2 regions of the Acidaminococcus sp. genome follow, and region 2 is predicted to be linked to the other one. Evidence: a T-box and tRNA genes for the amino acid it is inferred to sense, from the RefSeq annotation. Region 2 holds a T-box; the other holds one or more tRNA genes.
What was found. A T-box is a leader RNA that pairs with one kind of tRNA and senses whether it is charged. The one in region 2 lies ahead of ACZOF8_RS05615 (valine--tRNA ligase), so its partner is inferred to be a tRNA-Val.

Region 1 (8,007 bases), on a different contig from region 2:
CTCAGTTTCCTGACGGTGAATGCCCTGACGGCGGCGGATGGAGTGCTGGTTCCCATCCAGTGCGAATTCTATGCTCTGGAAGGGGTGACCCAGCTGCTGGCTACGGTGGACCGGATCCGCCAGTCCACCAATCCGGACCTGGCCATTGAAGGGATCGTCATGACCATGACCGACAGCCGGACCAACCTGTCCAATGATGTGGTGGCCCAGGTGAAGGAACATTTCCCGGATCTTCTGTTCAAGACCATGATCCCCCGTTCCGTACGGCTGGGAGAGGCGCCCAGCTACGGCCAGCCCATTACGGTGTACGATCCCCACGGGAAGGCGGCAGAAGCTTACAGGAGCCTGGCAAGGGAGGTGAAGCGCCGTGGCCGGTAAGAAAGGCGGTCTGGGCATGACGGGCCTGGACAAGATGTTTGGAGGGCGCAGGACCAAGGCACCGGCTCCCAAACCGGTAGTGGAAGAAAAGAAAGCCGGGGAAACCGTAGGGGAAGTGGCCCTGAAGAATCTGAAGCCCAATCCCTACCAGCCCCGGAAGACCTTCGATCCGGACAAGCTCCGGGAACTGGAGGAAAGCATCCGGCAAAGCGGGGTGATCCAGCCTCTCATCGTCCGGAAAAAAGGCCGGCAGTATGAAATCGTGGCCGGAGAACGGCGCTGGCGGGCGGCCAAAGCCGCCGGGCTCACCAAAGTGCCGGTGGTGGTCCGGGAATACGATGACAGTGCCATGATGGAAGTGGCCCTGGTGGAAAACATGCAGCGCAGCGATCTGGATCCCATGGAAGAGGCCCGGGGCATCCAGAACCTGATGGAAAGCCTGGGGCTCACCCAGGAGGAGGCTGCGGCCAAGCTGGGGAAGAGCCGGGCTGCGGTGGCCAATGCCCTGAGGCTGCTGAAACTGCCTCCTGAGGCGGCGGAAATGGTCTCTGCAGGCAAACTTACCCCCGGCCAGGTACGGCCGCTCCTGGGACTGGATGCGCCGGAGAAAATCACGGAACTGGCCCGGAAGGCAGCGGAAGGAGGCTGGTCCGCCCGGGTGGTGGAAGAAGTGGCCAAGGCGGAACGGGAAGGGAAGCCCTGGCATCTGTATTTCCAGACGGAAGAGGACCTGATTCCTCCGGAAAAACCGGAAAAACAGAAGAAGGGCGGTAAGAAAGCCGCCGGCAGGGAAAGCCAGCCCCAGGATACGGATACCCATGCCTTCCAGGAAAAACTGATCCAGTATCTGGGCACCCGGGTGAAGATAGAACCGTTCAAAAAGGACAGAGGAGGACGGATCCTCATCGAATACTACGGGCCGGAAGATCTGGAACGGCTCTATGATCTGCTGAAAGGGCCGGAAAAAAACGCCGGCCGGAAAAAGCCCGGCCTCTTTACCGTGTAGGAGGCGGCTATGGTGGGAATGGGAACGGTTGTGAATGTGGCCGCCATTGCAGGGGGCAGTCTGTTCGGTCTTCTGGTGGGCCGGGGAATCAAGGAAAAATACCAGGAAACCGTGATCTACGGACTGGCTTTGTGTGTCATTGTCCTGGGGATCCAGATGGCTCTCCAGGGGCAGCACATCCTGCTGACCATCATCAGTCTGGTGGTGGGCTCCATCCTGGGAGAAGCCCTGGGTATTGAGGAAAAACTGGAACAGGTGGGAACCCTCCTGGCTGAAAAATTCCAAAAATCCCGGAAGAAGGGGGATGCCGGGACGGACGCCTTTGTGGAAGGGTTCCTGAACGCCAGTCTGCTGTACTGTGTAGGGGCCATGGCCATTGTGGGGTCCATCCAGGACGGGCTGTCCGGGGATCCCACCACCCTTTACACCAAGGCGCTGATTGACGGTCTCAGCGGCATTATCTATGCTTCCAATTTTGGGGTCGGTGTCCTGTTCTCGGCTCTGTCCGTTGGGGTTTATCAGGGAATCCTTACCGCCCTGGCAGGATTCCTGGGGCCCTGGATGAGCCAGCTTGTGGTCCAGGAAGTTGCCGCCTGCGGCGGACTGATGATCCTGGGAATCGGCATCAACATGACCAAGCTCCTGAAGATCCGGGTAGGGAATATGCTCCCCGGTCTTCTGGTGGCGGGCGTGGCTGCCGGAATTTTTTTCTAAAAACCCTTGCATTATTTGGACAAGTAGCGTATAATACAATTTATCGGGATTATAGCTCAGTTGGTTAGAGCGCATCGCTCACATCGATGAGGTCTACGGTTCGAATCCGCATAATCCCACCAATTGAAAATGAAAAGAAGCTGTTGCTCCGGCAACAGCTTCTTTTTTTATTTGTGCCAAAAGAAAAAAGAGGAAAAGGGCGGTGGGTTGGCAGCCGCGGGTTTCCTCCTTCAGCTGTTGACCATTGACTGCTGATCGGAGGCTGCTGCATCTGCAGCAGCCTCCTCCCCTTTTTCCTGCAAACTCCTGCACTTTTTTTATGCACTTTCCCCGTTAAGGCTGTTTTCCCCATTCCAAAACTGTTTTTCCTCTTGTTCCACGGGCCTTTCGGTGTTACACTCCTTCTGGAAATACAGTTTTTTACTCTATCGGAAATGAGGTCTTGCCATGTACACTTCTCAACTGAAACATTCCCTGGCTGCCGGGGCGGCTGTATTGGTCCTGGGCACTGCCGGCCTGGGGGCTGCCGCTCCTGCTGACGAAGGATCCGTCCAGATCCCCAACCCCATTGTCAGTTATGGAACCTATCAGTCCGCTGCCGGCGTCCTGGGCTTTTGCCCGCTGACTCTCAGCCGGGATTCCGGCTATGCCCTGGAGGGGATTTCCGTGATCGGCGGCCGGGCTTCAGATCTTGCCTTCGTTCGGATGGGACAGCCGGACAGCAGGGTGAGAATCCGTACTGCATTAAAAAAAGATAATAAAAACGACAATCTCAGCGGAATTTACGGTGCTGAATGGAAGAAGCAACGCGTAAATGAGACAGAAGTGGAATTGGCCCAGATCGGGCCCCAATCCTACGCCGCAACTTGGGAAACCGGGAACTATGTGTTCGCCGTCCTGGGTGAAGGGATGGAACCAGCCGCTTTCCGGACCCTTCTCACCAACAGCCTGGTGGAAGACACAGAGCATTATTTCGCATCCATCCAAAAGAATCCGGAAAAAAGCGGGAAGAAAACAGTCTACAGTACTTTATAAGAAAGGGGGTGCTGCACGTTGCGTGCAGCACCCCTTAGCGGTAGAGCCCCTTAACCCATACCGTCCGGTCAAACTGGGGCAGCCACTGATGGGTTTTGTGGCTGTAGGTGCGGATCAGGATCTTTTCCGGGTACAGGTACAGGGAATTGGTCCATACCTGTTTTCCGTCCCAGGTGGGGTTGTACACATCCAGGATGGCTGTACCGGCAATCTGGTTCACCGGATTGGAAAAACTGGGATTTTTGGGAGAAGTATGGGTATGGCCGGAAACCCACAGGAGGATCTGGGGATTGGCCCGGAGCAGTTTGCCTATGGCTTTGGCCGGCTGGACATAATTCCGGGGTTTGTCCAGTTTGCTGCCGGGGATCATGGTTCCGGTGACAGGGGCATGACAGAAGATCAGGGTGGGTTCCTGCCGGTGGTCTTTCAGTTCCTTTTTCAGCCAGTCCAGCTGTTCTTTGGACAGTTCCACTGCATATTTGCTTTCCAGGGTATCCGGGGACAGGAACAGCAGGAAGTAGGGTCCCAACTTCCGGGAATGATACAGGGGACCAAAGTCCTTTTCATACTGTTGCATATGGAGACCCCGTTCGTAGGAATCTGCCGGAACCAGTTTTCCGGTGCTGGACAGATCCCGGTGGTAGATGATTTCGTGGTTCCCGGCCAGGAATTCCTTGGGCTTTTTCAGATGGTCCGTCAGCTTCCGGGCCAGTTTGTAATCTGCCGGGCTGCCGGTTTTCTGGACCATATCCCCGGTAAAGACGCACAGGTCCACATCCTGCCAGCGGTTGATGTCCCGGACCGCCTGTTCCTTGTTGTGGATCTTCCGGGTCCGGACGTCCGGCTTTTGGGATTTGCTCCCATAATGGATGTCACTGAGGATCACCACCCGCTGGTACCGGCGGGCCTCCGCGGTGGGGGCCAGGACCTCCATGGGCAGCAGACAGGCCAGGACCGTCAGCAAGGCGGTCATCGAAAGCCAAAATTTTTTATACATGGGGAACACTCCTTTCAGACAGGACCCATTATAGCAGTTTTCCAGGATGCTGCAGAGCAGCACAGGCGTGGTGTGAAATCGTTTGCAGGAGAAAAACGGAAAAAGATAAAAAATGGAAAAAAGCCGAAGGAGCGCATCAATACTAGAATAGTCCTAAAAATTGCAATGCAAAAAATTGCGAAACTGTCAGAAAATATTGACGGGGAACCGGGAAACATGATATAAAATAGCCAAGGTTGATGCAAACGATTGCAGAGACAAGCAAAAAATATAAGATCATTTTCAGGAGGTTTTCACCATGGCAAAAGTAAAGAACTTCAAGACCATTTTCCCGGCGGTATCCGTTCCTCTGAACGCTGATTATTCCATCAACGAACCGGAATTCAGAGCGTACCTGCGCTGGATCAAATCCTTCTACAACAAAGGCATCGAAGGCCTGGTCTGCAACGGCCATACCGGCGAAGTCACCGGCCTGACCCGGGAAGAACGGAAACGGGTTACGGAAATCTGTGCGGAAGAATGCGGGGATGTGATGACCATCATCTCCGGGGTCAACTGTGAAAATACCGAAGGCGCCATCGAAATGGCCAAAGATGCCAAAGACGCCGGGGCTGACGGGATCCTGCTGATGCCTCCTCATATGTGGCTGCGTTTCGGGATGAACCCCAAAGCTCCCTTCCAGTTCGTGAAAGACGTGGCTGACGGTGCCGACATCGACATTATCATCCATCTGTATCCGGCCACCAGCAAAGCCTTCTATCCGGTGGAAACCCTGATCAAGATGGTCAAGGAAATCCCCCATGTAAAGGCCATCAAGATGGGCACCCGTGTCACCGCCATCTACGAACATGATGTCCGTGAACTGCGGAAAGCCTGCCCGGATGTATCTCTGATCACCTGCCATGACGAAACCCTGTGCGTATCCTGGTTCCCTGGCATGGACGGCGCTCTCATCGGGTTTGCCGGCTGCGTGCCTGAACTGATCACTGCAGCCTGGAGCGTCTTCAAGGATCCGGCCAACCACACCCTGAAGGAAGCCCAGGATGCTTCCAACAACATCTACCCCATCAGCCAGGCCATTTATGGCGGCGGCCAGCCTTCCGGTGAAGCCCATGCCCGCCTGAAGGAAGCTCTGGTACAGCGGGGCGTATTCACCAGCGGCCTCATGCGGAAACCGGTGCTGCCTCTGGACCAGGAAGAAAAAGACTGGGTGGCAGAAGGTCTGAAAAAGAGCGGCCTGCCTAAAGTGGATATGAAACCGTTTGAAAAATAAACAAACCCATCCTCCTAAAACAGGCGAAAACAATCCCTTTTAACGGATTGATTCAATCCACCCTTCTTACCTTCTATAAAGGAAACTGCAAAGCGGCTGCTCATCCAATGACGGGCAGCCGCTTTATTATCAGCAAAGGAATACACAATGGAAACAACAATCAATAAACAACTTGGCTTCGACCCGGCGACAGTCAAACGGCTGACTGCCCTGGAAATCCTCAAACGGATCGGCCCCGGGATCATCCTGGCCGGGGTGGTGGTGGGGCCGGGAGCCATTACCACCGCAGCCATGCTGGGTTCCAGCTATGGGTACAGGATGCTGTGGCTGTTCATTCCCATTTTCATCATGAGCATTACCTTTATGCTTACCTGTTACAGGCTGGCCATGCTTACCGGGATGCCTCTGCTCCACGGCATCCGGCATTATTATGGCAAAGGAGCAGCGGCCTTTGTAGGCATCTGCCTGTTCTTTTCCTGCCTGTTTTTCACTTTTGGGAACATTTCCGGCAGCGGGGCAGGGATGAATCTGCTGTTTGGGGTGGACTGGAAGGTAGGGGCGCTGATTATGCTGGCACTATTGCTGGGGCTGTATTTTTCCAAGGACACCTATTCCAAAATCGAAAAAGGGGTGATGGTCTGTATCCTGGGCATGATCGTGGCGTTTTATGCCACGCTGTACGCTTCCGGGGGACCGGATCCCCAGGGCTTTTTCCAGGGAATCATCCACTGGGGATTTCCGGAAGGGAGTGTCCTAAGCTCTCCGGCCTTTCTCAGCACCCATGCGTCCATTACCGCCGGGATTTATGGAACGTATCTGGGGGCAGAGAAAAAATGGAAGAAGCAGGATCTGTTCAATGGGACCATGCTGTCCGATGCCTGCGCCCATGTCCTGACGGTTATCCTGATTTCCGGGGCCATTGTGACCGTGGGAGCCATTGTGCTCCACCCCAGGGGCCTTCAGATCAGCAGTCCGGTACAGATGGCCGGGATGCTGGAACCGGTCCTGGGAAGCAAAGCCCGCTATGTGATGGGGGCAGCGCTGCTGGGATCTGCGTTTTCCGCTCTTATGGGGAACACTCAGCGGGGAGTGGTGCTGCTGAACGCCGGAATGGACTGGGAAGTGAGCCTGGAAAGCAAACGGGTCCGGTGGAGCTGCGTGGCCTGCCTGCTGCTGGGGGTGGCTGTGTGTTTTGCCTACAGTGGGTCTCCCACCCAGCTGATTTTCCTGGCCAACCTGGCCACCAGTATCGGAACGCCTACAGCCGGTCTGTTCGTTACGTTGATGATCTGGCGGAAAGACGTCCAAGCCGGCCTGAAGCCGCCCCGGCTGCTCCAGATTGCCATGACTGTATGCTATCTGTTCACCACGGCCTTGACAGTATACAGCTTCGGTTCAAAATTTATGTAAAAAAGGGAGCTGTGAAAAAATGATTTCTCATTTTTTCACAGTTCCCTTGGTCCGCCCGCATCCAGTGACCAGTGACAAGAGGCTAGTGACAGGGGTGTTGCACACAATGTGCAACACCTTTTTTCATCCAACCTTTGTCCTACAATGGTTGCACAACAGTTGTATTACGTACTTTCCCGTTCGATCAGCACCGAATCATAGACCACATGCTGGATGGCCACGGCACTCCGATCTTTGGCTTCGATCTGTTCCAGCACCAGCTGGGCGGCTTTCCGGCCGATTTCCCGGGCGGGCATTTCCAGAGTGGTCATGGTGGTTTCCAGCATACTGCCGATTTCGTGACCGGTCAGGCTGATGATCCGCACATTTCTGGGGACCTTTTTCCCTGCTTCCTTCAGGGCCCGCATGGCTCCGATCCCCTGGGCATCCATGGCCGCCAGGATGGCGTCCAGTTCCGGATGCTCCTGGAGCATCTGCCGGGTGGCCTGGTAGCCATATTCCAGGGAATTGGTGAAACCTTTGGCTTCGGAGGTGATCTCTTTCAATCCCAATTCCTCCAGGGCCTCCTTATAGCCCTGATACCGGAATTTATAGGGAGACAGTTTCAAAGAACCGGTTATGAGACCGGGATGGCGGCTGCCTTTGGCATACAGGTACTTTACCGCTTCGTAGCCGCATTTTACATAGTCCACGGTAACACTGGACAAGGTATCGTCCTGGATCCGGATCACCTGGGTCACCGGGATCCCGGAGGCCTGGATGTCCCGGACCAGTTTTTTATTCTTGCCGGTGCCTGCCAGCAGGATCCCGTCCACCAGGCCGTTCCGCAGCCGGCTGAGGCCGTCTTTTTCCATCTGAGGGTCATCTTCCGTGCTGCACAGCAGTGTGGCGTATCCCTGGTCACGGGCCGCCTCCTCGATGGCCTGGGCCACGGTGGAGAACACTGTCAAGTGGAGCCGGGGAACCACCACTCCGATGGTGTGGCGTTTGCCCTGGCGCAGACCTTTGGCCAGCAGGTTGGGCCGGTAGCTGAGCTTTTCCACGGCGGCCATGATCCGGGCTTTGGTTTCCGCGTGGACACAGGGATTGTTATTCAGGGCCCGGGAGACCGTGCTTACGTCCACACAGGCCAGCCTGGCCACGTCTTTCAGGGTTGGCATGGGTTTCCCTCCTTTCCGGACGGACCTTTTCGGA
Region 2 (8,007 bases):
AGCTGAATTGCTTTAGGATTGACGCCCTGCCAGATGGATTATGCAACTGAACCGGTCCAGGGAATCCGAAAGAAAGAATCTAAACGGGAGGGGTATTATGAAGAATCAAGAACGCAGAAAGAAAATCCTGGAAATTTTGCGCAGCAGCAATGGCCCGGTGACTGGGGATCAGCTGGCCAAGGACCTGAACGTATCCCGACAGGTGATTGTTCTGGATATGGCTCTCCTGCGGAGCGCCGGTACGGCCATTGTTTCCACCCGGCGGGGGTATCAGATCAACGGCCGGAGCCTGAGCATGGACTTTGAATGCAGATACAAAGCCATGGATACGGACAGCGCCCGGGATGAACTGAACATTGTGGTGGACAACGGGGGCATGATTGCCAGCATTACCCTGGTGCCGGATTTCTGCGGGCCCATCCAGGCGTTCCTGAACCTGAAGAACCGGCGGGATGTGAAGCAGTATCTGGACAATTTCCGAAAATACAACATCCCTCTGATCGCTACCCTTTCCCAGGGGGTCCATACCCTGACCGTGGCCGCGGATTCCCAGGATGAACTGGAAGCCATCCGGGACAGCCTGAAGGAAGGCGGTTTCCTGATTGCGGAAGGGCCGGAAGAAAGCAAATAAAAAGAGGCGCATTTCAGGACGGAAAAGGTTTTTGTCGTGAAATGCGTTTTTTTTGTGTCCTGGCCTCTTTCTTTTCTCGCCAAAAATAGATATAATATCTTTCGACTGAAAACATAGGAATCGCTGATGGCAAGGAGGCTGTATGGATTTGCATGTTGAAACTTCTGCGATAAAAAATGAAAAACTTTCCCCCTATCAGTGGATGGAACGGCACTTTTTTGCCCGGCAGATTCCCCGGGACTGGGCGTCTCTCCTGGATTTGTATCTGAATTTCCACGGCCGTCTGGGCCGGGTGGAGCTGGCCCTCCGGGGGGCTCTCCTGTTGGGTGGGGCCAGCTGCCTGACCTTTTTCCTCATGGGCTGCGTGTTCATCTTCACCCTGTTTGAAAGCGGGGTGGGGGCCATTGCTCTCATGGGCCTGTGGATGCTCACCTATCTGGTGATGTTCCTGTGCGGCCTGTCTCTGTTGGCCCGCCGGTTCCACGATATGGACATGAGCGGCTGGTGGACCCTGCTGTTCCTGGTGCCCATCCTGAACCTGGCCACGTATATTTACCTGATGGTGAAAAAAGGTGACAGCGGAGCCAACCGGTTCGGAGGAGTGCCGGAATAAGGTTCTGCAGCAGGAGCAGCAGAACTGTCAACGGCAGCTGACCGCTGACGATCAGGGGGCATTGCACGTAACGTGCAATGCCCCCTTTTGTGCTATAATAATTACTGATGCAAATGTCAAGCGAGGGGAGCCCTTATGATGCTGGAATTTTTAGAGAGTGAACAAATCAACCCGGAACTGATCCAGGGGATCCGGGCGTACCGGAAGGAATTTCCCACCCCGGAAGACCTGACGGCCCGTGTCCCTGTGCCCCATTTCCATTATTATGGAAAGGATGTGTGGGAAGAGGCCATTGCGGCCCTTCTGTGCGGCCAGAATCTGCTGCTGGCCGGACCCAAGGCCACCGGGAAGAACGTGCTGGCGGAGAACCTGGCAGCGGTGTTCGGCCGTCCCATGTGGAACGTGTCCTTCCACATCAACATGGATGCCACCGGGATGCTGGGCACTGATACCTTCAAAAACGGGGAAGTGGAATTCCGTCCCGGACCGGTGTACCAGTGCGCGGTGAAAGGGGGATTCGGGGTCTTCGATGAAATCAACATGGCCCGGAACGAAGCCATGGCTGTGCTCCATTCTCTGCTGGACTTCCGGCATACGGTGGATATTCCCGGTTATGACCTGCTCCATGCCCACAAGGCCTGCCGGTTCATCGCCACCATGAACTACGGCTATTCCGGTACCCGGGAACTGAACGAAGCCCTGGCTTCCCGGTTTGCGGTGATCCAGCTGCCGCCCATTTCCATGGAATCCCTGGACCGGCTGCTCCAGGACGAATTCCCCAGACTGCGGAAGGAACCCCGGAAGGCCTTCTGTCAGATCTTCAAGGACCTGGAAAAGAAATGCCAGGAAAGCGAAATCTCTGAAAAGGCCCTGGACCTGCGGGGGATGCTGGATGCCATCCACCTGATGGAAGCCGGGCTGGAAGCCCACAAGGCCCTGGATCTGGGAATCGTGAACAAATCCTTCGATGAATATGAACCGGGGCTGATCCGGGACGTGATCAATCTCCACATTCCCGGGAACTATACCAAAAAGGACATTTTCGAGGACTGAGGAACCATGGGAAAACTCAAGTACGATGCCAAACGCCGCCGGGCTTTGAATATCGTATGGGACGTGTCCTGGGACTACCGGTTTGATCCCGATTTCCTGGCCTATACGGAACAGGGTACCCCGGATCTGTATCTGAACGCGGTGGTGGGCTTCACCCGGAAATATTATGATGTGAAGCTGATCCACCAGATGTTCGAGGAAATGGAAGACAGCGCTCTCCGGGATACCTTTACGGACCTGTTCTGGCTGGGACTGGAATACGCCACCTACGCCAAGGAGGCTCCGGTGCGGCCGGTGCTGCCCTATCTCCGGCAGCAGCATGCCAGGGCCTATTTTGACGGCACCAAACTGGACAAAACCGGAGTGGCCCACGAAATGCAGGCGGCACGGTGGCACGAGGTGCTGGGGGAGGGACTGGATCTCCATGACCCCTGGGCCAAGGGGCTCTATGCCAATCTTTGCTTCGATCCGGCCTGGGATACCAAGCAGCTGTGCGACCATTTCCGGAAGATCACCAAAAAGTACTTCGTCTCCCATTTCCTGGTCCGGGAAAGCCTGGAAAAAGTCATCATCAGCAAAGGCCTGGGGGACTTTATCGACTGGCTGCTGCCCCATGTGTTCCGGAAGCAGGAAAGCGTGTTCAATTTTCTCTATTCCAAGAAGCAGGCCATGGACATCCTGGCCGGGAAAAACGCCCACAACGGGCTCATGGCCATTATCACCGGCCAGACGGCGTCGGAAAACTACAACTATATCATCGACTGTTTCGGCGCCAGCATCTACCCGCCCCGGAAAATGCTGGATATTGACCAGGCCTGGTGCAACGGGCCTCATCAGGGGTGCCATCTCCACTTTACCCGGGGCCGGCTGGGGAGCAAAGGGGCCACCGGGGAAGCTTCCCGCTGGCTTGAGGGAGCTCACGCCCAGCGGGTGAAGAACCTGGCCTACTACAAGGATCACGGGGAACAGTGCCGGAAGAGCATTGCCCGGCTCACCAGCCAGCTCCGGAGCGTCATGCGCATGGCCCAGACCCGGCTGCCGGTGCCCGCCAAGGAAGGGGAACTGGTACCCGGCCTGGTGTGGCGGGCCCTGAAGGTGAATGACAGCCGGGTGTTCTTCGAACGGGAGACCGTCTCCAGCCCGGATTTCACCGTGGATCTGATGCTGGATGCTTCCGCCTCCCGGGGGGAGTATCAGCAGGTAATCGCCTCCCAGGCCTATGTGATCGCCGAAAGTCTCCGCCAGTGCGGGATTCCCTACCAGGTGTATTCCTTCTGCACTCTGCGGAACTATACGGTACTCACCCTGTTCAAGGACTATGCGGACAAGAAGCGGTGCACCAATATCTTCAACTATGTGGCCACCGGGTGGAACCGGGACGGGCTGGCCCTCCGGGGAGCCCGGCAGCTGATGGGGGACTTTACCCAGACCAAAAAGATCCTCATCATGCTCACGGATGCGGAGCCCAACGACGACAAGCCTCTGGTGGGAGACGGGCTGTTCAGCTCTTCGGAATACCGGGATGAAAAAGCCGTGGCCAACACCGCTGACGAAGCCGCCAGCCTCCGCCGGGAAGGGATCCGGATTATCGGGCTCATCAACGGAGAGAATCAGCACATCATGAAAGATGCCCGGAAGATCTTCGGGGAAGACTGTGTGGAAGTCCGGGATCTGGATAAAATGGCCGACAGCGTAGGCAAGATGCTGTGCCGGCAGATCGAGGCGCTGTGAAAAAGGGGGTGTTGCACGTTTTGTGCAGCACCCCTTTTCTGTCGGTACTCAACGGCCGCTGACCGTTGACGGGGATTTGAAAGGGTCCACCCCATTGACAATCCCGCGCCCCCTTGTTACAATGACTCCATACAACCATACAGCCAAAGGCGATGATGGGAAGGAGTACAGCGCCCCTTGCACCGGCAGAGAGGATGCGGGTGGTGGAAGCATCCGGGCAATGCGCTGGAAGTCGTCCTGGAGCCGGCAGGAGGAAAGCCCTGTCCGTCACGGCACGTTACGCCGCTTTAAGGTGCTCAAGCAATTGAGAATGTAGGTGGTACCGCGAACAACTCGTCCTATACAGCAGGACGGGTTTATTTTTTTAAGGAGGCAGAGTTATGGCAGAAGAAAACAACATCCCCAAGGTCTATGATCCGGCTGCGGTGGAGAAGAAATGGTATGCATACTGGATCGATCACGGCTTTTTCCATCAGCCGGTGGACAAGAGCCGGAAACCCTTCAGTGTGGTGATCCCGCCTCCCAACATTACCGGCAAGCTCCACATGGGCCATGCCCTGGACAATACCCTCCAGGACATCCTGGTGCGCTGGCACCGGATGATGGGGGACAACACCTGCTGGCTGCCGGGCTATGACCATGCAGGACTGGCCACCCAGATCAAGGTGGAAGAGGAACTGAAGAAGAAGGAAGGTCTGACCCGGTATGATCTGGGCCGGGAAGAATTCATCAAACGGGTGTGGAAATGGAAGGAAGCCTACGGGGACGAAATCGTCCGGCAGCTGAAGAGCCTGGGGATTTCCTGCGACTGGGACCGGCAGCGGTTCACCATGGACGAAGGCCTGAGCCAGGCGGTCCGGGAAGCCTTTGTGAGCCTTTATGAAAAGGGCCTGATCTACAAGGGTACCCGGATGATCAACTGGTGCGTCAACTGCCGTACGGCTTTGTCCGATGTGGAAGTGGAACACCAGGACGATGCTGGTGCCCTGTGGTACATCAACTATCCCATTGTGGGCGAAAAGGACCAGTACCTGACCATCGCCACCAGCCGTCCGGAAACCATCCCCGGAGATACTGCCGTGGCCGTGAACCCCAAGGATGAACGGTACGGGAAACTGGTGGGGAAGAAAATCGCCCTGCCCACCACCAACCGGGAAATCCCCATTATCGCCGATGAATATGTGGACCTGGAATTCGGTACCGGCGCGGTGAAAATCACCCCGGCCCACGACCCCAACGACTATGAAGTGGGCCAGCGGCACAACCTGGAACAGATCGTGGTCATCGGCCTGGACGGGAAAATGACCAAAGAGGCCGGCAAATACGAAGGGGAAGACCGGTATGAATGCCGGAAGCACATTGTCCAGGATCTGAAGGACATGGGCCTTCTGGTGAAAATCGAAGATGCTCCCCACTCCGTTGGCCACTGCCAGCGCTGCCACCATGTGGTGGAACCCATGGTGTCCACCCAGTGGTTCGTGAAGATGAAACCCCTGGCGGAAGCAGCCATTAAATGCGTCACCGAAGGCCATACGGAATTTGTTCCCAGCCGGTTCACCAAAACCTATCTCCAATGGCTGGAAAACATCCATGACTGGTGCATTTCCCGGCAGATCTGGTGGGGGCACCGGATCCCGGTATGGTACTGCGACGACTGCGGGGAAGTGTCTGCTTCCCGGACGGATCTCACCGCCTGCCCCAAATGCGGCAGCACCCATATCCATCAGGAAGAAGACTGCCTGGACACCTGGTTCAGCTCCGGCCTGTGGCCCTTCTCCACTTTCGGCTGGCCGCAAAAGACGGAAGAACTGGAACACTGGTATCCCACCAGCGTGCTGGTCACCGGCTATGACATCATCTTCTTCTGGGTGGCCCGGATGATCACCATGGGTGAGGAATTCATGGGGAAGGAACCCTTCAAGCACGTGTTCATCCACGGACTGGTCCGGGACGAACAGGGACGGAAGATGAGCAAATCCCTGGGCAACGGCATCGACCCGGTGGAAGTGGTGAACAAGTACGGGGCGGATACCCTGCGGTTCATGCTGATCACCGGCAATACTCCGGGGAACGACATGCGGTTCTATTGGAACCGGATCGAAAGCACCCGGAATTTTGCCAACAAAATCTGGAACGCCTCCCGGTTCGCTCTCATGAACCTGGACGGTTATGACAAGGATGCGGAAAAAGCACCGCTCACCCTGGCGGACAAATGGATCCTGTCCCGGCTCCAGCACACCATCCGGGATGTATCCAACTACCTGGAAAAATTCGAACTGGGCGAAGCGGGCCGGCTGATTTATGACTTCATCTGGGGAGAAGTGTGCGACTGGTACATCGAACTGGCCAAACCCCGTCTCTACGATCGGGAAAACGCCGCTGCCCGGGCTACGGCCCAGACGGTACTGTGCCGGGTACTGGGCGACGCCATGAAGCTGCTCCATCCCTACATGCCTTTCATTACGGAAGAAATCTGGCAGCACCTGCCTCATGAAGGCCAGAGCATCATGATCGCTCCCTGGCCGGTGGCGGATGAAGGGCTGATGGACGACACCGTGGAAAAACAGATGACTGCGGTGATGGATGTGATCAAGGCCATCCGGAACATGCGGGCGGAAGTGAACGCGGCTCCCGGCCACAAGGCTCCGGCCACGGTGCTGGTGGATGCCGACCTCCGGGATGTGTTTGCCGCCAACGGGGATTACATCCGGCAGCTGGGTACGGTGGATGTCCTGACCCTGGGGGCCATGGATGACGCCGCTCCGGAAAACGCCATGGCGGCCGTGGTGAACGGAGCCAAGGTGTACCTGCCTCTCAAGGGCCTTATCGATGTGGACAAGGAACTGGCCCGTCTCCAGAAGGAACTGGACGGAGCCGAAAAGGAAGCCAAACGGGCTGCCGGGAAACTGAGCAACCAGAACTTCCTGGCCAAAGCACCTGCTGAAGTGGTGGAAAAGGAAAAGACCAAACAGACGGAGATCCTGGCGCGGATCGACGGCCTGAAGGAACGGATGGCAACCCTGCGCAGCCTGTAAAAGGGAAAGGAGCAGACTATGGAATATGCGGACGCAGTAGACTATGTAGAAAGCCTGGGCAAGTTCGGCATCCATCTGGGCATGGAACGGATCCAGGGGCTTACAGCCCTTTTGGACCATCCGGAACGGAAGATCCGGACCGTCCATGTGACCGGGACCAACGGCAAAGGCAGTGTCACCACATTTCTGGCCAACATGCTCCAGCAGGCGGGGCTGAAGGTGGGGAGCTACACCTCCCCCCACTTTGTCCGGTACAACGAGCGGATCTGCCTCAACGGGGAAGAGATTTCCAATGAAGACTTTGCCGCGGTAACGGAAAAGACCAAAGCTGCTCTGGACCGGTTCCTGGCCCAGGGAGGAGAACAGCCCACCCAGTTTGAATTCATCACCGCCATGGCCTTCCTGTATTTTGCGGAAAAGCAGGTGGACTGTGCCGTGATCGAAGTGGGCATGGGCGGCCTGTGGGATTCTACCAACATCATTACCCCGGAGGTGTCCGTGATCACCAATGTGACCCTGGAACACACGGAACGGCTGGGGAAGACCATCGAAGCCATTGCCGCCCAGAAGGCGGGAATCATCAAACCGGGGGTGCCGGTGGTGACGGAGGCGGAAGGGAAGGCTCTGGAAGTGATCCGGGGTGCGGCGGAAGCCAACCATGCCCCTCTGTATGTATATGGGGATGATTTTTCCACCGAAGAACTCACCAGTTCCATGGACACCCAGACCTTTTTGTACCGGCTGGGAGAAAAGGAACTGGAAGTGGCCATCCACCTGCCCGGGGAACACCAGATCCTCAACGGGGCGGCGGCCCTTACGGCAGCGGAGATCCTCCGGGACAAGCACGGGGTGCCTGATGAGGCGGCCATGCTCCGGGGGATGGAGGCAGCCCGGTGGCCGGGACGGCTGGAGCGGATCCACCGGAACCCGGACATTATCCTGGA

Region 1: it has a tRNA-Val gene. The T-box ahead of ACZOF8_RS05615 (valine--tRNA ligase) is inferred to sense a tRNA for this amino acid. The anticodon was not compared.

What each region holds. Positions count from the first base shown of each region.
Region 1 covers NZ_DBMBXK010000007.1:80,762-88,768, reverse strand. The annotation lists gene ACZOF8_RS06340 (ParA family protein) at 1-378, shown strand, start outside; gene ACZOF8_RS06335 (ParB/RepB/Spo0J family partition protein) at 368-1,384, shown strand; gene ACZOF8_RS06330 (DUF554 domain-containing protein) at 1,394-2,098, shown strand; tRNA gene ACZOF8_RS06325 (tRNA-Val) at 2,144-2,220, shown strand; gene ACZOF8_RS06320 (hypothetical protein) at 2,546-3,133, shown strand; gene ACZOF8_RS06315 (metallophosphoesterase family protein) at 3,168-4,130, opposite strand; gene ACZOF8_RS06310 (dihydrodipicolinate synthase family protein) at 4,429-5,403, shown strand; gene ACZOF8_RS06305 (Nramp family divalent metal transporter) at 5,551-6,813, shown strand; gene ACZOF8_RS06300 (LacI family DNA-binding transcriptional regulator) at 6,978-7,973, opposite strand.
Region 2 covers NZ_DBMBXK010000006.1:104,160-112,166, reverse strand. The annotation lists gene ACZOF8_RS05635 (transcription repressor NadR) at 98-631, shown strand; gene ACZOF8_RS05630 (DUF805 domain-containing protein) at 774-1,244, shown strand; gene ACZOF8_RS05625 (AAA family ATPase) at 1,380-2,297, shown strand; gene ACZOF8_RS05620 (VWA domain-containing protein) at 2,304-4,028, shown strand; T-box leader at 4,172-4,372, shown strand; gene ACZOF8_RS05615 (valine--tRNA ligase) at 4,409-7,063, shown strand; gene ACZOF8_RS05610 (bifunctional folylpolyglutamate synthase/dihydrofolate synthase) at 7,082-8,007, shown strand, end outside.